DNA from 3 places in the Blautia sp. HCN-1074 genome. Region 1 is predicted to be linked to each of the others. Evidence: riboswitches for the same ligand, from Rfam matches in the RefSeq annotation. Region 1 holds a riboswitch; each other region holds the start of a gene.
The links. A riboswitch is a leader RNA that binds a small molecule or an ion and turns the genes downstream of it on or off. The one in region 1 is predicted to bind FMN.

Region 1 (7,448 bases):
TGGCCAGTGATACAGCTGACATGGCATCCTGGCTTAACTTTCCCAGCATGATCGCATCACATGCTCCGACCAGGGCTGTCATGAACTGCTGAAGTGCGATTGGAAGTGCCAGCCTGACTATTTCTTTTCGTAAACTTCGTTTGCGCTCATCCATTATCTTTTTTGCTCCTGTATAAAATATTAATGATACTCATCAGTCAATTTTCAGAATCATATTCAGGATTCTTCTTGCGCTGAGACGGATTTCTGCTTCAGTAATAAACCCTTTTTCATATGCTTCTTTTATGCGTTCCGGATATCCTGCTGCCATTTTGATATCGTTTCCTGCTTTTGTCTCGCGATAGTGTTCTCCGAATGTCCACCAGTCTGTTGTAACTATTCCGTCGAATTCCCATTCATCACGGAGAATACCTGTCAGGAGTTCTTTATGCTCTGAAGTATGAATACCATTAAGCAGATTATAGGAGGACATAATCGTATACGGATGAGACTCTTTTACAATAATTTCAAACTGTTTCAGATAGATTTCACGGAGTGCTCTCTCGGATACTCTGGAATCTGAATCCTTACGGTTTGTCTCCTTATTATTGGCTGCAAAATGTTTCACACTTGCTCCGATATGCTGAGACTGGATGCCTCTTACCATAGCTGCACCTGTCTTTCCTGCAAGATACGGATCCTCAGAATAATACTCAAAGTTACGTCCGCAAAGCGGGCTTCTGTGGATATTGCAAGCTGGTGTAAGCCAGATACTGATATTATTTTCTTTTACTTCTTCTGCTCCTGCTTTACCAACTTCCTCTACCAGTTCTTCATCCCAGGTACTGGCAAGAAGTGTGGCACATGGCCATGCAGTTGTGTTCACTCCGCATTTCGGAAGAATGCGAAGTCCGGCTGGTCCGTCTGCTGTCATCACATTCGGGACTCCGTATTCCGGAAGATTTCCCATTCCAAATGTATTGGCACAGCCTGTATTTGGCTGTCCGCCAAGGAGATTGATACAGTCATCCAATGTCAGGATATCCATAAACTCATCCAGTGCCATTTTACCGTCTGCTACATCAGAGAAGCGAACTCCCTTGGAATCAAGAAAATCAAGAAAGTCTATTCCTTTTTGTCCTCTTGTATCAGGGCATGGGAGACCAATCGCATATTTATCCTGTCTCGGAAGTCCTTCTTCTTCCACATATTCACGCTGTGGAAGTTCCTCATAAGAGCCGTCTGCAAGCATACGTTTCTGAAGATGATATGGCGCTGCCTTCTGGCTTAACTGCTCAGTTACTGTGTCTTCTTTTACTACATATGTAAAGTCGATCTTTTCTGCATCTCTTACATTTGTACCGATATAGATCGCATATTCTCCTGCCTCCAGAACATAGGCTGATCTGCATACTTTACCCAGATCATCGTAGGATGCCATCTGATTCACAGGAAGTTCCAGGGTAAGGATCTGACGTTCACCCGGCTGAAGAAGACTGGTCTTTTTGAATGCTCCCAGTACTTTCGCAGGCTTTCCAAGTTTCCCCTGTGGCGCTCCGTAATAAAGCTGGATAACTTCTTTTCCTGCTGTTTTTCCTGTGTTAGTTACTTCTGCAAGGACCGTGATCACACCGTTTTCTTCAGAAGCACCTGTTACTTTCCAATCGAAATCTGTGTAGGACAGTCCAAACCCAAACGGATAATTTACTCTCTCCGCTGCACCCGGAATTGTTTCAAAATAACGGTATCCTACATAAATATCTTCTGTGTAATCTACATAGAATGCAGACTCATGGAAGTTTGCTGTTGATGGATAGTCTTCCAGATCTTTTGCGTAAGTATCGGACAATTTACCAGACGGATTGACATCACCACAGAGTATATCTGCTGTTGCAAGACCACCTTCTATTCCGCCCTGCCATGCCATCAGTACTGACTGAATCTCATCACAGTCTCTGAACCATTTCGTGTCCACGATACCGCCAACATTCATCACTACGATTACATGTGGGAATGCTTTCTTTACTTTCTCTACCATGACATTCTCTGCATTTGTCAGGCAGAAATCACCGTTTTCAAAAATCTTCGCTGACAGCTCGGAGTTTCTTTTCTCCTCTCCGTCAAGAACGTATCCATCCTGTGCAGCTTCACATTTTCTGTCCCATCCTTCACCTGAAAAACGACAAATGGTAATTATTGCAGTATCTGTATATTCTCGCGCTTCATTCAGAAGTTCATCCGGAAGCTCCGGCTCAACTGTCATACCCGGTACTGCACCATCTGCGTACTGTTTCTGAATATCTTCCGCATAATATTTCGCAAGTTTATCGAAAACTTCTACTTTTCCCTCATCCTCTTTAATCTTCATGCCCTCGTAAAGATTACGGATGTATTCTACAGTTACATCGCCGCTTCCTCCGCCTCCTTTTACGTAATCTACAGTGCCCTTGCCAAAGAGCGCGACTTTCGTCCCTCTCCGGATAGGAAGTGTGTTTTTCTCGTTTTTCAGAAGGACCATTCCCTCTCCTGCTGCCATTCTGGAAAGTGCAATGTTTTCTTTACTTCCTGTAACTCTTCGTCCATCTTCTCCCAGCGGAAGTACCGGCTGGAAAAAGCTTCTCTGCCATTTTTCCATTAGTGTAATCCTCCTTTAATTCTCCTTAGTCAAGCAGATAAAATCATCTGCTTCGTTATTTGCTTGATTTGGTTAAAGTTCTTCCTTCAAAAATGCAAAAGGTTCTTCATCCTGAAGGAAATGCATAAGCTGATATGCACACATGATCGCTACATTTTCCTCTTTCAGGATTCTCTTTACTTCTTCTCTGTCAGCAAGCACAACTTCGATTTCTTCGGAATCCTCCTGTGCCGCTTTACTGATCCCGCCTTCCGCGTAACCGTAAACAGTTGCGCAGGATTCATCTGTCATGCCAACCGTTGTGAAATAAGGTTTCTCGAATGCCGGATCTACTTTCAGAGGTGTGAATTTCAGTCCTGTTTCCTCATACATTTCTCTTACTGCACCTTCATGGAATTCTTCGTTCGGTTCTACCAGACCTGCCGGGAATTCATAGATGTATCCGCCGATTGCATATCTGTACTGACGTACCAATACAACCCTGTCTTTTTTCTCTCCGTAAAGACTGTAAATGATCACGCCATCAGGAGTGTTTTTACCTGTTTTTATCTTTAATTCGTTAATACTCTTCGCACGTGATGCCACAAAATATGACACAGGAGTATTATGAATGCTTGTTGCATTTAAATGATACAAATTCAAAAATTTACAGTCTGTCAGTTTCTCAATATTGTGTATCTGTCCCATAATGGATACTTCCTTTCGCTTTCTATCCCTCTGTTGATTATCACAGCCAGTTTTCTTCTATCTCTGTTTTCAATTTACAAAACATCTGATAAAACTCTTCTTTTGCATCAGCTATAATTCCTAACGCAATTTTCATACTTTCTCATACAAAACCCGCCCCTCCTTCTCTATAGCTTCTCTTAACTCATCCTGCATGTCACGATCAAGATTTACAATATCATATTTTTGCGCAAGGTTTCGGATTTCTTCTATAACTTCCGGTCTGATTCCTGTATCATTCATTTTATAAACCTCACATTCAGGTGTTTATATTGTCTGCTTTATCTTACCATATTATCTTATCTTTTTTAAGTCCGTCTGCCAATTTCCATAATTATTTTTTACCCGTCAAAAAGAAAAACAGCCGTAGATTTTTCCTCATACGACTGTTCTTCTTTTATATTTATTGGACTGCCAATTTATTCTTTATCAGATATAAAATCAATCTCCCTTAAGAACTACACGGATTCTCTTATAAATAAAGAATACGATCAGAGATGTCAGTGTATATTTAAATATACTGAATGGGAAAATGATCATTGCTGCAAATGTACATCCAAAGATGAAGTTTGCCACATCACCTACATCTGCTGTCACAGATCCCTTTGTTACCAGATGCACAAGAATCTTCACCAGCTCGATCAGTACACCTGCGATCGGTTCCATTGCAAATGAGCCAACCAGCACCGAGATTTCTTCAACATATAAAAAACCCCGGATTATATATCCGGGGTAATAAGCACGTATGGTAAATATCGCGTGTTCTTCTCTCATCCAGACTATACTGTCGGTCCTGAAATTCCACCAGATCAGCCGCCTAAGCGGGTCGCGGACTATAACCGCCGGTAGGGAATCTCAGCTGATGCTGATCACCACAACCCCGAAGAATTTTCTTTTATCTGCGTCTGGTTATACTACATACAGACATTTATTTCAATATCATTTGTGACTTTTTTCTGAGTTTTATTTCTTTTTAACCAATATTATTAACCTTACAGCCCGCTAATACAACAACAAGAGTGTCCCCTCCATCGGTATTCTCAAATGAACTGGTTCCAAGTGGCAGACCGGTTACTTCTACTGTATCATCCTCAAAAACGTCATCCAATTCTCCATTATAATAAACAGAATACTGCTGTTCTTCTCCATCTATCAGATTTAGCCATGTCAGATAATGTCCTTCTTCCATTTCCTGTTCCTGAACCTGTATTACGTATGCTTCTGAAATTCTCATCAGCTTATCACCGTATCTGGATGGATTTTTGTTGATATGGCGAAAATCCAGTTCTGCATCTGTCATTTCATCCGGTATTGCCAATTCTGGCGAAGCAGGGAAAAAATCATCATGTTCTTCCAGAAAAGTTTCTGCCTTCTCTGTTAATGTATACTCTGTAGTGCATTGATCCTGTAAATATGTATACAGATCCAATGCTGTATAGCTTGCTCCCGTATTCTCGGAGGCATATACGTTCAAACTATCCAGAGGTATTACTCCATTTAAAATAACCGCTGATAATACCGCTATTGCAATCCTTTTCATAATTGTTTTTGCTACCATAGTTATCCCCCTTTTCTTTTGTAACATTTACTGTTAATTATATCTTCGCTCTTTCTTTAATATCCTCTACAAATGCTGTAGCTATTTTCTTTCTTCTTGCATATACAATTGCTTTGTTTCCGCTTCTCAAACATATTGTTATTTTACGGTTTGAGCCTGCCCATATAAACAGAAAAACAAATACAATCATTCCAGGATTGGAAAAACAGGAAATCACTGCCAGACAAATGAAAAATATATAATATCCCGGTATTTTGTAGTTCATAAGTATTGCCGTAATATCTTCATAATAAATCACAGGAATCATATTCTTCTTTACCGGCCTTATATCTATAGTCAGCTTTTCGTGATCAGCAAAAATTGTGCTGTAAATCCTTCCCGTCAGCCACGATAAATAAATTCCTCTTGAAGAACTCATGGTATACTTCATATTCTGCTTTGTCACAGCATTTTCTTTTTCCTGTGTAGCCTGTGCTTGAGCTTCCAGTGCTTCCATATTACTTTCCCCCTCTTATTTCAGTTTTTGCCGATCAATGTCTGCAACAGTGCAATGGGTATCGTCACAAATCCTGCAATCATACAGATAATAAAACGTGTCATGTAGAAATATGTTGCATTGGAATAAACATACACTTTCTTAGATCACCATATCTTATTAGTCGCCCAGTATGCTGCCGCTATGTAAGCGATCATAAGTATTGCTGCCATAATTTTCACCTCGCTTATGTACAATCTTCAGTAATTCATTTAGAGGATTGTTATAATTCACTCATCCTTTATTACACTCATTATACCCTTATCTCATCAGCTTTTCATTCACTGGCAGTATATGTTTTACGCCAAAGCAACAATAATTTTCTCACTTATGAACAAACGTTATTTTTGTTCCTTACAGTAACGTATCCAACTATCGAATATAAAATTTACAATCTTCTTTGATAATTGACGAACTCCTGAGAATATGCTTTAATGGATTTAGCATAAATACTTCAGGAGAACAAACATAGTTCTCAACTACACTTCTACACCAATGATACATGTATCATATCTCACAAAAAGAAATGGGGGAACACAAATGGGACTTATAGCTATCAGTAGTCTGATGCTCTTGGGCGGTATGTATCTGATGATTGCATTTGCATGGTGGCTTCTGCAGATCATTGCCAACTGGAGAATCTTTACCAAAGCAGGAGAGGCCGGATGGAAAAGTATTATTCCAATATATGGCGATTATATTTCTTATAAAATCGCATGGCAGCCCGCATATTTCTGGCTGACTCTCATCCTGGGAATCATATCTTCTTATCTGCAGGGAACTCTGGAAACAGGCGAAAGCTTAACTGTCTACATGCTTGTCATACTGGTAAAAATCATACTTGTCGTCATCAGCATTATGTACAGCATTAAGCTTGCAAGAGCCTTCGGCAGAGGCACAGGATTCGCCATTGGCCTTATCTTCTTACCGCCAATCTTCATGCTGATCCTTGGCTTCGGCGATGACAGATATTATGGGGCAGATAAATAAAAATACGCATAATAAAAAAGGGGCTGTGAAATAACAGTCATCTACGCAAAAAGAGGACTTTTCGTTCATTTTAAAAGAAAAGTCCTTTTTAAAATTTCATATTCAAATCTTAAGACACATTCTTATAATTCCTAAAATCAGCAAATGTACTGGATAAAAAAGATAATTAAACCACTTATTCTGTTTTCCACGTTCTCCATTATAAGTAAGTGTCAGGCCAAATCCAAGCAAAGCCCATGGTTCTTTGAACATGGAAAGATAGGAAAATGGAATCGCAAGTGCCTGTCGGTCATGAAAAATATAATAGAAATATCCAATCAGCACCGCATGGTGTTCATAATCTAATCCCAGATTCATTGCAGCAAAGCACAATACTGTCACAATGAGAAATGATACGAAATACCATAAAGCTTTCGGCAATGCTGCCATCTTTTCCTTGAGTACATCAATCAGCCAGATCATGGCAAGCACCAAGGCTAACGTAAACATAATATTGTTCCAGTTGGCTTCAAAAAATGTAGCTGTTGTACACATATCAAAAGGAATTTCTGATATTACTCCAAATACAAGAAGTGTAATTAAATACTTCCATTTATTTTTTGTGTGGAAATAGCCTTCCACGAGAAGGAAGATGAATATTGGAAATGCGATTCTTCCTAAAATATCAAAAAAGTCACTCAACCGATTCAATGCTCCTCCATCCAAATTCGGATAGATTAACGCTTTGTTTGTGTGATCGATAAGCATAGATAGAAAAGCAATGTATTTAAGCTGCGCCCCTGAAAATATTTTTATTCTTTCTTTTATATTGTTCATAAAAAATAGTCCTTTTTTTAATTTCTTCAATTACATTCACTTATTGGGTCATCTTTACCCACCCCACTGGATATGGCGAAAAGGAACCGTTGAATAGTAGGAAGCTAAGATTGTGATAACTCTATATTACTATAGTTGTTTTGAAAAAACTATATAAAAGAAGAGTTTATGAAGCATAAAGCTTTAAAGAAAATCGAAGGAGGAAAGTC
Region 2 (7,448 bases), on a different contig from region 1:
GAGAGATGAATAACGGATTGTATGGCGATTTCGGTCCGTATAGTGTTCATGGTCCAAGAATCCACGAATTCCTGCATGAAATGAATCAGGAAGTTCTTTCCAAATATGATGTGATGACTGTGGGGGAAACCTCAGGAGTTACCATTGAGGAAGCACAGAAATACGCAGGTGATGACAGAGAAGAACTGAATATGGTATTCCAGTTTGAGCATATAGAAATCGGTGGTGGTGATTATGGCAAATGGACCACAGAACGGTATGATTTCAAAGAGTTCAAGAAGATCATGATCAAATGGCAGGAAGAACTGGCAGGAAAAGCATGGAACAGCCTTTTCCTTGGAAACCATGATCAGCCAAGAAGTGTATCCAGATTCGGAAATGACAATCCTGCTTACCGCGATATTTCAGCCAAGATGCTGGCGACCTGCCTTCATATGATGCAGGGAACCCCTTATGTTTATCAGGGTGAAGAGCTTGGAATGACTAATGTTTATTTTGATAAGCTGGAGGACTACCGTGATATCGAGAGCCTTCATTATTTCACTGAGCTGACAGAGACAGGCAGACTGACACCGGAGTATATGATGAAATGTCTGATGCTCAGAAGCCGCGATAATGCCAGAACACCAATGCAGTGGGATACTTCCGCAGGTGCAGGTTTCACTACAGGGAAACCATGGATCAAGGTAAACCCAAATTACCGGCAGATCAATGCGGCAGATCAGTTAAAAGATCCGGACTCTGTTTTCCATTATTATCAGAAACTGATCCGTCTGCGTAAAGAAATGGATATCATCGTATACGGAGAATTTGAGGCTCTGTACCGTGATCATGACCAGATCTTTGCTTACATAAGAAAGCTTGAATCAGAGAAGCTGCTCACAGTATGTAATTTCAGTGCACAGGAAGCGGAAATGGAACTTCCGGAAACATTCACAGAAGGAGCTCAGTGCCTGATTACGAACATGGGAAGAAAAGTATTTGACAGGAAAATCATCCTGAATCCATATGAGGCATTTGTGCTTTACAAAAAATAAAATAGTCTGAAAAAATACCCTTTCGTATAATATGACGAAAGGGTATTTTGTATGTATTACTCCTGTGAAGGCATGTCTTCACTAAGTTTCAGCAGTGCTTCAGCAAGATTGGAGTCCAGGATCAGCACATCCACCAGACCACCCTTTAAAGCGCTTAACACAGCATTTGCCGTCTGGGAAGGATTGAGGTAATTGATCAAAGAATATATGGGTGAGATCGTTAAACTGGTAGTGATCCGACACATTTTTGCGGCAGTCTGTGCAGTATTTTTCTTCTTTGTATTACCATTTGACCTGGTAATCAGACAGACCCTTGTTTTACTGTGCTTTGCTCCTATGAGTGCAGTTGCACCTGCCTACACAGGAATGTGTGGAGGAGATGAAGGAATGGCAAGCTGTGCGAACAGCGTGACGATTCTTTGCAGCCTTGTAGTGATCACGGCATTGCTGGCGATCATGGGATTGTATTAAGTGGTAATTAATGATACATAATGTGAACGGTGTATGGAATAATACCTCTTTTGAGTGAGTAAAAAAATTTATGGAGTGCGAGAAATGACTCTTGACGTTTTTGGAAAATTGCGGTATAGTGCTCGTTACTATTTCAAAATTCATAGTAGGTACGTAATCATTTGGCGTTTTGTTATTCTGTGAAAACGTTGGATTTTTACGTAATTTTACAAAAAAGGAGACGACTTGGAAATGACATTTTATCAGGAACTACAGTTGAGTTCCGTTGGTTCTAAGCAGCTTATTAAGAACACAACGGATCCAAAAGAAAAAAGACGTCACATATTAATTTATAACTTCAAAGTATATCTGGTCATGGCGTTCTGTGTTGCGGTGGTGAGCCTGTACAGTAAACTCACAGGAAGCAATAACAGTGTAGTCGGGGTTACAGTTCTGCTGGCGGTTCTCGTATTGCGACAGGCGGACTTCGGAATCAGGACAACACATGGGTTGATTTCCATTGCAGGAATCTTTGGAATTCTTATGGCGGGGCCAAGACTGGCAAATATGGCAGCACCACATCCATTTGCCGCATTTCTTGTCAATGTGGTCTGCATTCTGCTTCTGATGATTCTTGGATGCCACAATGTGATCATGTATAATCATTCTACATTTGTACTGGGCTATTTACTCCTTCTGGGATATGATGTGACCGGGCAGGAATATGCGTTACGCATCGCAGGACTTTTCATAGGAATGCTGATCTGCATGGCGATTTTTTACAAAAATCAGAAGAACAGACCATATAGAAGAACTTTCCTTGACCTGTTTCGTGAGTTTGACATCCGTTCAGCAAGGAGCAGATGGTATCTGAAACTGACACTGATTGTGTCCAGTGCTATGTTATTTATGAATCTTCTGGGACTGCCGAGAGCCATGTGGGCAGGAATCGCCTGCATGTCCGTATGCCTGCCATTTACAGAAGACTGTGCGTCCAGAGCCGGCAACAGAGGGCTGTTCAACATTGTAGGATGCCTGCTCTTTATTGTCCTGTATCTGGCACTTCCGGAATCCATGTATCCGTATATCGGAATGATTGGTGGAATCGGAGTCGGATATTCCGCAGGATATGCATGGCAGACTGCATTTAACACTTTCGGAGCACTCTCTATCGCAGCAGGACTTTTCGGAATGCCTGCGGCAGTGGCACTTCGTATTGGCGCGAATGTGTTTGGCGCGGCTTATACGTTGATCTGCAATAAGGTAGTGGATAAGATTGCAGAGAGGATCTATATAAGAAAGAATATTACTGCATAAGGGGAAAACTATTTCTCTGATGATGAAAAAGCAGGACTGTTGAGTACAGTTCCTGCTTTTTTTGCGGGAAAGATAAATATACACTGTCAGTGAATAAAAGAAGTAAAAAATAAAGTTATAATAGAAAAGGAAGAAAAAGAAAATAATCAAACCACCAGTTGAACTGGTGGTGCATGACTTAGAATTACAAAGAGAGGAGAGAACATTACAGAAACTTTGATAGAATCAAGAGAACTTGGCGCAAATGAGAATTATACAGAATTCGATAATAAAATAGAACTGTTTGCACCCGATGAGATTCCAACGGACAATACGACTCCTTCTTACAATGTACACTCCGGTAAAAAATCTGAAAATTGTATTGAAATGAATATACTTATGTAGTATAATCAAACGCAGATAAAAGAAAATTCTTCGGGGTTGTGGTGATCAGCATTAGCTGAGATTCCCTACCGGCGGTTATAGTCCGCGACCCGCTTAGCTTAGGCGGCTGATCTGGTGAAACTCCAGAACCGACAGTATAGTCTGGATGAGAGAAGAACACGCGATATTTTTACCATACGTGCTCATTACCCTGGATGATTTATCCAGGGTTTTTTATGTGGTGAAATTTTCTATGAGATATGACAGTTTTGCCATGTAAAGAAGCTTGTGGAATTTTCTTTTAAACAGGATATGCAGCGAATAAAACTTTATATCCATAAAGAATAATTTCAAAGGAGAGAAACAGTATGAGTGAACAGGTATTAAGAAATGGAAACGCAATGGCAAGGAGTAAGACAAGGACTATCACACAGATAGCCATGCTTGGCGCTATCGCAGGAATTCTGATGAATCTGGAGTTTCCGCTTCCGTTCCTGGCACCGACATTTTATCAGTTGGATTTCTCTGAGATCCCTGTACTGGTTGGCTCTTTCGCAATGGGACCGATTGCAGGTGTTCTGATCGAGCTGGTGAAGATTCTGGTGCATCTTGTAACAAAGGGATCTATGACAGCAGGAGTCGGTGACGTGGCAAACTTTATCTTCGGATGTACATTCGCAGTTCCGGCAGGATTAATCTACCGCTACAAATCCGTCAAGAGCAGAAAACACGCAGTTGTAGGAATGGCAGTCGGAACAGTTCTGACAGCAATAGTTGCATGCTTTATTAATGCATTTGTTTTACTTCCGGCTTATGGAAAAGCTTTTGGAATGCCAATCGAAGCATTCATCGAAATGGGTGGCGCAGTACACAGCTCTGTAAACAGTCTGCTTTCATTTGCAGCACTGATCATCTTCCCATTCAACTTATTTAAATATGCACTGACATCCCTGGTTGTATTTCTGATCTACAAGAGAATCCGTGTGGTTCTTAAAGGGGATTGAGAAATAAAAACAGACAACAGATAGAATATTAAATAGAAAAGATCAGCCGTATGATGAAGAATCTGCGGCTGTTTTTCATGCCTGAGCACAGAAAAACAATCTTCGAAATTGTTGGAGAGACTTAAAAAAGGCATGATAATATGGTAAGATAAAACAGACAGAATAGAAATAAAAAAGTTAGTAGAAGTTATAAAAAATGAAGGAAGAATCCTTTATGAAAAATAAATAATGCGAATGCAGAAGAAAGGAAATAGCAACAATGGGACAGATACATGATATTGAAAAATTAAAAATCAAGACAGGCAAAAACACTCCGGAGAATTGACTTATGAGTACATTAAATATTCTTCTTAACCAGATCGGAATGTTTGTCATCTACATTCTGGCAGGCATCATTCTGATCCGGACACATGTGCTGAACCGGGAAAATATGGAAGTCGTTTCCAGACTTGTGATCAAACTGGCACTGCCGATTATGATTTTTACAAATACGGTAAATGGAGTGGATAAGGAAATGCTTTTCCACTCCCTGCCGATTCTCGGAATCGCATTCTTTATGTATATCTGTTTGTTTGGACTCAGCTTTCTTTCAGGAAAAATACTGCACCTGCAAGGTGACCACCAACAGCTTTATTCTGCTATGAGCGCTTTTGGAAATATTGGATTTATGGGAATTCCAATTGTCACAAGTATCTTTCCGGAAAGAGGAATGCTGTATATCTCGGTATTTACCATGATAGACCAGCTGATGCTGTGGACAGTCGGGGTAAGGCTAACTTCGAAGACAGTGGATATAGTGGAAACTACCTCAAAAAATTCATCACAATGTGGAAAAAATGTTGGTGCCGTAAAGCATTCTACATTTGACTTTAAAAAGCTAATTAACCCGGTAACAGTTGCTATCGTATTGGCATTATTTTGTATTATTGTAGGTCTTGCCTTACCGGAGATTCTGAACACAGCATTCTCAAAAATCGGAGCAACAGCAACACCTCTGGCAATGATTTATCTTGGCGGAGTCTTTGCATGTATGGATGTAAAAAAATACATTTGCAAACTGGACTATTATGGAATCGTCGCAATCAAAATGCTGATTTTTCCGGTGCTGTTTTATCTGATACTGGGGTTACTTCCAATATCGGCAGAAATCCGTATGACCATGACACTCACATCCGCTATGCCGGTAATGTCATCAGTAGTTATGATGGCAAATACATACGGCACAGACGGCGACTATGCCATGGGTGGAATCCTGGTGACGACAGTCTGTTCAATCGTGACTTTACCGTTTGTATACTGGGTGCTGCAGTTTATCTGAAACAGGAGCAAAAACAATGAATGAGCGTAAACAAAGTTTACGAAAAGAAATAGTCCGGCTGCCCGCAGTCTATTCTTTAACTGCTTATTGCTCTTCGCAACCCCCGCAGGGGACTTACTTGATTCGGTTAAATTTGGGCATATAGAATTTGAAAAAAGTTCTGTATGCTCTTTTTATTTGGAAGAAAATCTGATATACTTACATGAGTTAGACTAAACTAACTAACAAACTGGATTTTTCATCCACTATTATTTAACCAAATCAGAGTTATTTGTATGATTGGTGGAGAATAGGAACAATTACTTATCTTAGGCATACAAATAGAATAGGAGGAGTAGACAGATGAATATAAATGTATTTTACGGAATCCTGATTCCTTTTATCGGAACTTCAGCAGGAGCAGCCTGCGTATTTTTTATGAAAAGGAATCTGAATGAACAAGTACAGAGAGCACTTACCGGCTTTGCGGCCGGGGTCATGGTGGCAGCTTCAGTGTGGAGTCTGCTGATTCCATCAATCGAGCAGTCTGCAGACATGGGAAAGTTTTCTTTTATCCCGGCAGCAGTGGGATTCTGGATTGGAGTGCTCTTTTTGCTCTTGCTGGATCACATGATCCCGCACCTTCACCAGAACAGTGACAAGGCAGAAGGTCCAAAGAGCAGACTTCAGAGAACTACTATGCTGGTTCTGGCTGTAACTTTACACAATATTCCGGAAGGAATGGCGGTAGGAGTGGTCTATGCCGGATATCTGACCGGAAATACGAAGATTACCGTGATGGGGGCCATGGCGCTCTCTATTGGAATCGCTATTCAGAATTTCCCGGAAGGCGCGATTATTTCCATGCCATTGCGCTCGGAAGGAATGGGAAAAGGCAGAGCGTTTGCAGGTGGTGTGTTATCCGGAATCGTAGAACCAATCGGTGCGGTACTGACGATCCTGGCGGCAGGACTTATTGTACCAGCGTTACCATATCTGCTCAGCTTTGCAGCGGGAGCAATGCTCTACGTAGTAGTAGAAGAACTCATCCCCGAAATGTCAGCAGGGGAACATTCCAATATTGGAACAATTTTCTTCGCAGTAGGATTTTCACTGATGATGGTGCTTGATGTGGCATTGGGGTGATACAAGTAAGCCCTCTGCTTCAATTGCGAATATTCGATTGACTTTCTTAAACTGGTTGTGATAGCGTTTTTGTATCTGATTGCAAAGATAAAAAAGTCTCAGCGTAATATGCTGGAAACATTCTTCTGGTAGGTATTAATTATTCGAAAAAAGATAAAGAACATCAGTGTATGATAGAAAAAATTAAGAAGTAATATATTTGATTGGAAACAGATGCACTGGGACCTGGCGGTGTGTGGATCGGTATTGCACCGATGGAGAATCGTTTTGATGAGACGAGAATCCATTTTGTAGAAAAATAAAACAGCTGTCTGATATAAATCAGGCAGCTGTTTTACTCTTAAGAGAGAGTCTGGCGGTAGCAGAGGGAGAAGATTCTGCTGAGGAATGGCGGGAATCTGTTCTGTACAGATATAAAATTCCGCCAAAGAAACCAAAAATCAGTCCGGTATATCCACCGGCACAAAGGATAACAGTCAGTTTGGTAATAGCAGACATTCCGCCAATTATAGAGATGAAAAATCCTGCCAGAAGTCCGAGTGTTGTCCATTCAATAAGTGAAACTGCCAGAAAAGCGGCAGAAGCATGTGATTTTTTTACCTGATTGTTAATAGAAGTCCATAATGTCTGATACATAATCATTCCTCTTTTCTTATATCTATGAATGTATAATGTTTTCTCATTTCTTTGTTTCCTATTATAGGAATGCTTTGTAAAATACACATGCGCGCTAATGAAAAATTTATGTAAAATTTTTTTAGATATTTCAGTGATGTGTCGATTGAGTGTTTATTCTGAAATATATCCATAAAAAAATTTTTTTAGGAGAAATTT
Region 3 (7,448 bases), on a different contig from region 1:
AATACCGCTGAATTAGCTCCTTTTTTTATATTTTTTACAGTTCCCAGTTCTTCAACAATTCCCGTAAACATTTCTCTTCACCTCACTCTCTATGAGAAAATCATCTCCCAGTCTGATTATTTCGCTGTTTTTTAATAATACTGCGCTGGCAGGATCAGGAAATCCTTTTCCTTCCACCGGCGTCTTTGCTTCTTCGCCTCCTAAAAGTTTGGGTGCTATATAGGTCTGAACTTTCTGAACAATACCGCTTTCCAGTGCTGACCAGTTTAAAGAACCTCCTCCTTCCAGCAAGATACTGTCTATCTTTTCAGCTCCCAGAAGTTCCATTAATCTGTTTAAATCTATGTGTCCGTTTTTCTCCGGAACATACAGAACCTGGCATCCCAGTTCTTCATAATTCTTTATCTTCTGCTGGTCTTTACTGATGCTTGCAATGATTGTAGGAATTGTCGCTGCTGTTCTTACAATCTTAGATGTCAGTGGTGTTCTCAGATGGGAATCGCAGATAATACGCACAGGATTTCTGCTGTTTTCCAGTCTGCAGGTAAGCATCGGATCATCTGCCAGCACAGTTCCCACCCCAACCATAATTCCTGTATATTTCAGTCGCTGTTTCTGTACATGAATTCTGGCAGCTTCTCCTGTCACCCATTTGGATTCTCCTGTATAAGCGGCAATTTTTCCATCCATAGTCATTGCATATTTCATGACCACATACGGTTTTTTATTTTGGATGTAATAAAAGAATGCTTCATTCAATTTATCACACTCTTCTTTTAAAATATTTTCTGTTACTTCAATTCTATGATCCTTCAAAATCCGGATTCCTTTTCCTGCAACCAGTGGATTAGGATCTGATGATCCGATGATCACGCGTCTGATTCCGGCCTCCAGGATTGCATTCACGCATGGAGGCTGTTTTCCATAATGGCAGCAGGGCTCTAAAGTAACATATATAGATGCTCCTTCAGGTTCTTCCGTACATGCTGCCAGAGCTTCTCTCTCCGCATGGAGTTCACCGTATTTTCTGTGATATCCCTGACCGATGATCCTTCCGTTTTTAACGATCACAGCACCTACCATCGGATTAGGTGCTGTAAAACCCATTCCTTTTTGCGCCAGTTCCAAAGCCATTTTCATGTACTGCCTGTCCTGTTCCATATCCGTTATATTTTTCAATCCATCATCTCCTGCTCTTTTATAAAAATCCCATAAAATAAAGCCCCGGTGTTTTTCAACATCCAGGGCTTGGTAATTAATATTTGATATGAATTATCTTCCGATGAATCTGACTCTTTATTTCATCACTGAAATCACTTTAATTGATATAAAAAAGCTCTGGAATAAATTAATTATTCCAGAGCAGTCAGCTTTCACAGATCAGTTAATTCTTCTGTATCTCTACTGTTATCCTCTTTCATCCAGACTGTACTGTCGGCTTCGGAATCGCACCGAATCATGCCTTACGGCTCGTGGGCTTTACCACCGGTAGGGACTTGCACCCTGCCCTGAAGATCTTATTTTATTTTTATCAGCAATTTTTACGATTTACCTTGCTGATATCTGACAGTATACTCTCAACTTTTATCTCTGTCAAGATTTTTTTCAGGAAAGTAACCCTCTTACCATCTCTGCATTAAATGTCACACCTGTCAGGTGATCTACTTCGATCTGGTACAGGGCATTGGCTGCGATATGCTCTGCTGCCTGTTCCAGATCACGAATACCGCTTGTATTTTTATGCAATTCAACGATGGCATTCAGACCATCTTCTGTTACTACGCATTCTTCTGCCTTGAGGCTCATGCGTTTCAGAACTTTCGGAAGAACGTATTTGGAGAAGATGATCTTCTTCTCTTCTGATGTATAATCCGGGATATCGATCACCGCGAAACGGGACATCAGAGGTGCACTGATCTGAGATTTATCGTTTGCCGTAGCAATAGGATAAACGCCCACTGTGGGCACCATACATTCCATATAGTTATCTGTAAATCCAAGGTTGTCAAGCAGAGTAAGAAGTACGTCTGCAGGGTTTCCGTTGCCCTTACCTGACGCTGCTTTATCAAGCTCGTTGATAATAAATACAAGGTTGGATTCTCCTGCTGCTGAGAAAGCTTCCATGATGATTCCGGGCTTTGCGTTTGCATAGATTCTGGAACTTCCTGTAAGCTGTTCCGGATCATTGATGGAACTCATGTCCAGAGTTGTCCAAGGCAGTTTCAGGATACGGGCAACTGCGTATGCAATCTGGGATTTACCTGTACCTGCAGGGCCTACAAGGAGAAGTCCGTATGCAGGAAGTGTATGGGTACGGTTAATCTGGATGATGGTTTCAATGATACGCTGCTTTACAGATTCCATTCCGTAGAGTTCCTCATCAAGAATCCTGCGGGCTTCCTGAGGATCGATTGCCTCAAAGTAGTTACTCTTCCACTGTACATTCATCATAATGGAAAGTGCTCTCTGAGCATGGCGTCTCTCCTCCGATGATACCTCATGAGAACGGGCAACTGCAAGATTTCTTCTCGCCCAGAGGCGGATATTGTCCGGCAGGGTTCTGCCTGCGCAGGTCATAAAATCAATGATGCTCTGAATGCTTGTTAGCTTCATCTCGTCCCCTGTTTCTTCCTCATCTTCATCCTCAACAATCTCTGCAGGTGCACTGCTTGCAAGAAGTCTCTCGATCATAAACTGAAGAAATCCGTCCTCTGCGGAAAGTTTCGTGCCGCCGCCAAAAGCAGTTTCACGAATCTTATAAACTGCATAACCATTCTCTTTATTTTCTCCTGAAAGGCGCACATTGATATGATTCTCCCCAAGCCATTTCAGAAGACTTACAAATCTTGAATCAATACTGATGATATCTGCACTGAAAACTCCGTCATCCTCTTTAAATTCAAAAGATGTACGTTTAATCGGATTAGTAAAAATACCGCAGGAATGATGTTTCCACTGACGGCTGCTGTTATCCAGAATCATGATCGGTTTCTCAGGGGAAGTCTCCTTTTCATTAGACTGGAAAGTAGTGTAGGTACATTCAGACTGTACACCTGGTTTCTTGTCTGAAGCACCGCTGAAATCAAATACTGGCATGGTAAATACTCCTTTTATTTTATCCTTAATCAGTGTGTAATTTTTTATGTACAACTCTTTATTATTCTAGCAGAATCTTTTCTTTTAATCAATTCTGTAAATGTATTTATTGCATAATTATTCAAGAAATTATATCGTTAATGTTCACTCCGTTCACAGTAACATTATATCCTCATTTATTCCACCAAAATCATTGACGGTAACATCCGCAGGCTTTATAATAGGGATAACTGAGAATTTCCAGATATTCTCTGGAAAATCGGAATTTACTTTTAGGAGAGCAAAATGAGCAAAATTATTTTAACCGGTGACCGTCCAACCGGCCGCCTTCATGTTGGACATTATGTTGGTTCATTATCCGAGCGTGTTCGTTTACAGAACTCCGGCTTATATGATGAAATTTATATTATGATCGCAGATGCACAGGCATTAACAGATAATGCTGAACACCCTGAGAAAGTTCGCCAGAATATCCTTCAGGTTGCACTGGATTACCTTGCATGTGGTATTGATCCTGAGAAATCCACAATCTTTATCCAGTCTATGGTTCCGGAGCTTACAGAACTCACTTTCTACTATATGAATCTTGTGACTGTAGCACGTGTACAGCGTAACCCAACTGTTAAATCTGAGATTCAGATGCGTAATTTTGAAGCCAGCATTCCTGTTGGATTTTTCTGTTATCCGATCAGCCAGGCAGCAGATATCACTGCATTCCGCGCTACTACTGTTCCGGTTGGAGAGGATCAGCTTCCGATGCTTGAACAGTGTAAGGAAATCGTACACAAGTTCAATACTGTTTATGGCGAAACTCTGACAGAACCAGAGATCATTCTTCCATCCAATAAAGCCTGCTTACGTCTGCCAGGTATCGATGGCAAAGCAAAAATGAGCAAATCTCTCGGAAACTGCATCTATCTTGCTGATGAAGAGGCAGATGTCAAGAAGAAAGTTATGTCCATGTTTACTGATCCGAATCATCTTCGTGTGGAAGACCCTGGCCGTGTGGAAGGAAACCCGGTATTTATCTATCTGGATGCTTTCTGCAAACCGGAATATTTCGCAGAATTCCTGCCAGAATATCAGAACCTGGATGAACTGAAAGCTCACTATACACATGGCGGTCTGGGTGATGTTAAAGTTAAGAAATTCCTGAACAAAGTACTTCAGGCAGAGCTTTCTCCAATCCGCGAAAGACGTAAATATTGGGAACAGCATCTCGATGATGTATATGATATCCTCAAAGAAGGAAGTAAAGTTGCTGAGGCAAAAGCTGCTCAGACACTTCATGATGTACGTTCTGCTATGCAGATTAACTACTTTGACGATAATAGCCTGATTAAATAATTTCCCAGGATATAAAACAGGTTCAGATACGAAATATATTATTCGTGTCTGAACCTGTTCTTTGCTTAGCATTATTTTATTACTATTTTTCTAAATCCAGTTGTTTCTTTACAGATTTTCTCCGTTTCTTTTTTTCCTCATAGAGAGCTTTATCGGCATCTTTCAGTTCATCTGAGATTGCCAGTCCGCTACTGCATGTAACTATCGTGTATCCCACTGATAATTCCACATAATACGCTTTATCGGAATTCTCATTAAATGCTGCACTTTTCTTCTGGATCAGTCTACGAATCCTCTGTCCATCCTCAGCATTTCCGGGAAGCATTGCGCAGAATTCATCTCCGCCGATTCTTCCTATGATGCCATTTTCTCCCACCACAGATTTTAAAGTCTCAGCACATTTTTTAATGGCAAAATCGCCTTCTATATGTCCAAAAGAATCATTGATTTCCTTCAGGTGGTCCAGATCTGCAAACAGGATCAGCATCTCTTTTCCATCATTTTTTCTATTCATCTGAACTGCCTTTTCCATAAGTCCCCGGCGGTTCATACAGCCTGTTAATGCATCAGATTCCGACAGAAAGTTAAGGACTTCATTCTTTTCCCTAACTTCTCTGACCAGAGCTTCGAGTTTCTGCTGCATCCTTTTTTGCTCTTTCGACATCTGATACATACGCAGCATATTTCCAATCTGCCTGCTGATAAGATAAAATAAAGCCAGATTGGCAGGATTAATTTCCGCTGCCAGAACACCATATTGCATTTCTCCGGAAAAGAGACAAAGAATCGTCGCTACATAATTTTCGTTGTCTTTCTTTCTGCATATAACTCTTCCGTCCCTTGAATAATCCGTAGACACTTCCGGACGTTCATTCTCTTTATATGAAATAATCTGCTGTCCTATCTGATATGCAGCCAGATACATCTTATCTGGGCATTTCCATTCCTCATCTCTGTAATGAGCTACCGGTTCTTTAAAAATATAAAGATACGATGCTTTTGCGCTCAACGCGTTTAGCTTCACAAGTGCACGTCTATACATCTCCTGCTCATCATTCATATGACATATCATATCTTTGGAAATCAGTGGAACAAACCAGCTTTCCTGTTGAAAAGTACTGAAATGCTCTTTTTCACTTTTAATACTGTATGCCACGATCTTATCATTTAAGAGTCTCTTTCTCAGAAGTAAATTCTGAATGATCGTTCTGTCTGGCTTATCTTTTCGCAATTCTACCTGAATACATTCATCAACAAATTGATCCAGCACTTTCATAAAAGAATGTCCATTGAGCAGTCCGCCGAGTTCACTGTCAAACAATTTCTGCAGACCTCTCTTTATATTCTCTTCACTATCCGAAGCTCTGAAATCCACACTTAAAAGCAAACTCAGATAATCCCGTATTCTGCCCTTCAATTCTTTATTTGAATTGGCCGGAAGAACTTCCTTCAGCATACTGTCCAGATAACTCTCCACAATCGCTGTCCAATGAGTTTCTTTTCCAAGAATTGAAGTTTCCTCATAAGAATTTCTGTCTACTGAACATCCACATGACTCACGAATTCTTACACTCGCCGAAACTACCACAGAGTGGCATTTCTTTCCCTTGCACAATTCTACCGCGCCGATTATTGCCATATACCCCATATCAAAAGCATTCTGCAATACAGTTGTCAATGGCGGATTCATTGTCTCGGCAAGTTCCCAGTCATCAAAACCAGTAATCGCAATGTCCTTTCCGACAATCAATCCTCTTTTATTACATTCTCTATATGCAGTCTCTGCCATAACATCATTTGCACAGATCATTGCTTCCATGTCAGGGTATGCATCCAATAAATGATTTACCTGTTTCTGCACACATGATGAATAATCTCCATAAGCAATCCGCTCCGGTCCAAACGGGATTTCATATTTCTCCATCACATCATATACCGCCTGCCTGCGTTCCCTGGCGTCTGTATTTCCATGAGGTCCCGCAAGATAGGTAAAATTTCTATACCCATGGTCCTTTACCAGATGTTCTGCTATGGCATACATTCCATTATAATTGTCCGTAATAATGGATGTAGATGTTCCTGTTTTGTCCCTTTCTTCGAGAAGAACACGTGGCTTATCTCTATATTTCTCCAGAAAAGTTGCACTCTCTTTTTCATCCAGAAAAATACATAATGATCCATATGCGATTACCAGCACATCCAGGTCCGCAAATGCCTGATAATCATATGCGGCATTAAACTGGTAGTCATAATCATCCTCCACATCTTCTCCAAAATATGATTTATAATAATAGCTGCTGTGAATTCCAAGGAATAATATAACATTGACATCCATCGACTGTGCTGCATGAAAAATCCCCTGCATTAGATCCATCGTATGCGGTGAATTTGCATTTCCTATCATCACACCAATTGTATATCTCTTCTTCACAACTTTTGGCTTCCTTTCAAAAAGCTTTGATTTGTATATTATTTTATAATATTTTTGGTTCCCATTCAATATATTTTAGCTATTTCTGTCAAAAATAAATGCATTGTATTTTCTATTCGTTTCCTATACAATATTTTTATATCATAAGATAAGAAATGTTGTTGCTGTTCACATCATTCTCAGTAATACAACACTTTTCTTATCTGTCAGAAAGGAGTTATTTAGCGTTATGCAATTTACATTTCCAAATTATTATAAAGAATTCTCCTGCATTGCCGGTGCCTGTCCGGACACCTGCTGTGCAGGGTGGCAAATCGTTATTGATGATAAAACTTTGAAAAAATATCAGCACTTTAAAGGTCCGTTCCGTAACCGCTTACATAACGATATCGACTGGAAAGAACATGTTTTCCGACAGTATGATCGTCGCTGTGCATTTCTGAATGAAGATAATCTGTGTGATATTTATACAGAAGCAGGACCAAAAATGTTCTGCAAAACATGCAGAAATTATCCCAGACATATTGAAGAATTTGAGGGGTTACGCGAGATTTCCCTGTCACTTTCCTGCCCG

Region 2: linked by a shared signal. The riboswitch ahead of WKT11_RS10990 (ECF transporter S component) and the one ahead of WKT11_RS00275 (hypothetical protein) in region 1 are both predicted to bind FMN.
Region 3: linked by a shared signal. The riboswitch ahead of ribD (bifunctional diaminohydroxyphosphoribosylaminopyrimidine deaminase/5-amino-6-(5-phosphoribosylamino)uracil reductase RibD) and the one ahead of WKT11_RS00275 (hypothetical protein) in region 1 are both predicted to bind FMN.

Annotation. Positions count from the first base shown of each region.
Region 1 covers NZ_JBBKBP010000001.1:55,303-62,750, forward strand. The annotation lists gene WKT11_RS00255 (MATE family efflux transporter) at 1-154, opposite strand, end outside; gene WKT11_RS00260 (glycoside hydrolase family 3 protein) at 194-2,614, opposite strand; gene WKT11_RS00265 (NUDIX hydrolase) at 2,687-3,301, opposite strand; gene WKT11_RS00270 (hypothetical protein) at 3,434-3,583, opposite strand; gene WKT11_RS00275 (hypothetical protein) at 3,782-4,114, opposite strand; FMN riboswitch at 4,099-4,232, opposite strand; gene WKT11_RS00280 (hypothetical protein) at 4,314-4,898, opposite strand; gene WKT11_RS00285 (hypothetical protein) at 4,936-5,394, opposite strand; gene WKT11_RS00290 (DUF5684 domain-containing protein) at 5,974-6,423, shown strand; gene WKT11_RS00295 (TraX family protein) at 6,526-7,239, opposite strand.
Region 2 covers NZ_JBBKBP010000011.1:80,118-87,565, forward strand. The annotation lists gene WKT11_RS10970 (glycoside hydrolase family 13 protein) at 1-1,037, shown strand, start outside; gene WKT11_RS10975 (hypothetical protein) at 1,230-1,508, shown strand; gene WKT11_RS10980 (FUSC family protein) at 1,740-2,804, shown strand; gene WKT11_RS10985 (hypothetical protein) at 3,021-3,188, shown strand; FMN riboswitch at 3,211-3,349, shown strand; gene WKT11_RS10990 (ECF transporter S component) at 3,536-4,171, shown strand; gene WKT11_RS10995 (AEC family transporter) at 4,500-5,489, shown strand; gene WKT11_RS11000 (ZIP family metal transporter) at 5,832-6,614, shown strand; gene WKT11_RS11005 (hypothetical protein) at 6,936-7,250, opposite strand.
Region 3 covers NZ_JBBKBP010000028.1:20,836-28,283, reverse strand. The annotation lists gene ribE (riboflavin synthase) at 1-71, opposite strand, end outside; gene ribD (bifunctional diaminohydroxyphosphoribosylaminopyrimidine deaminase/5-amino-6-(5-phosphoribosylamino)uracil reductase RibD) at 52-1,161, opposite strand; FMN riboswitch at 1,406-1,520, opposite strand; gene WKT11_RS17265 (AAA family ATPase) at 1,606-3,096, opposite strand; gene trpS (tryptophan--tRNA ligase) at 3,382-4,443, shown strand; gene WKT11_RS17255 (diguanylate cyclase domain-containing protein) at 4,526-6,874, opposite strand; gene fliB (flagellin lysine-N-methylase) at 7,104-7,448, shown strand, end outside.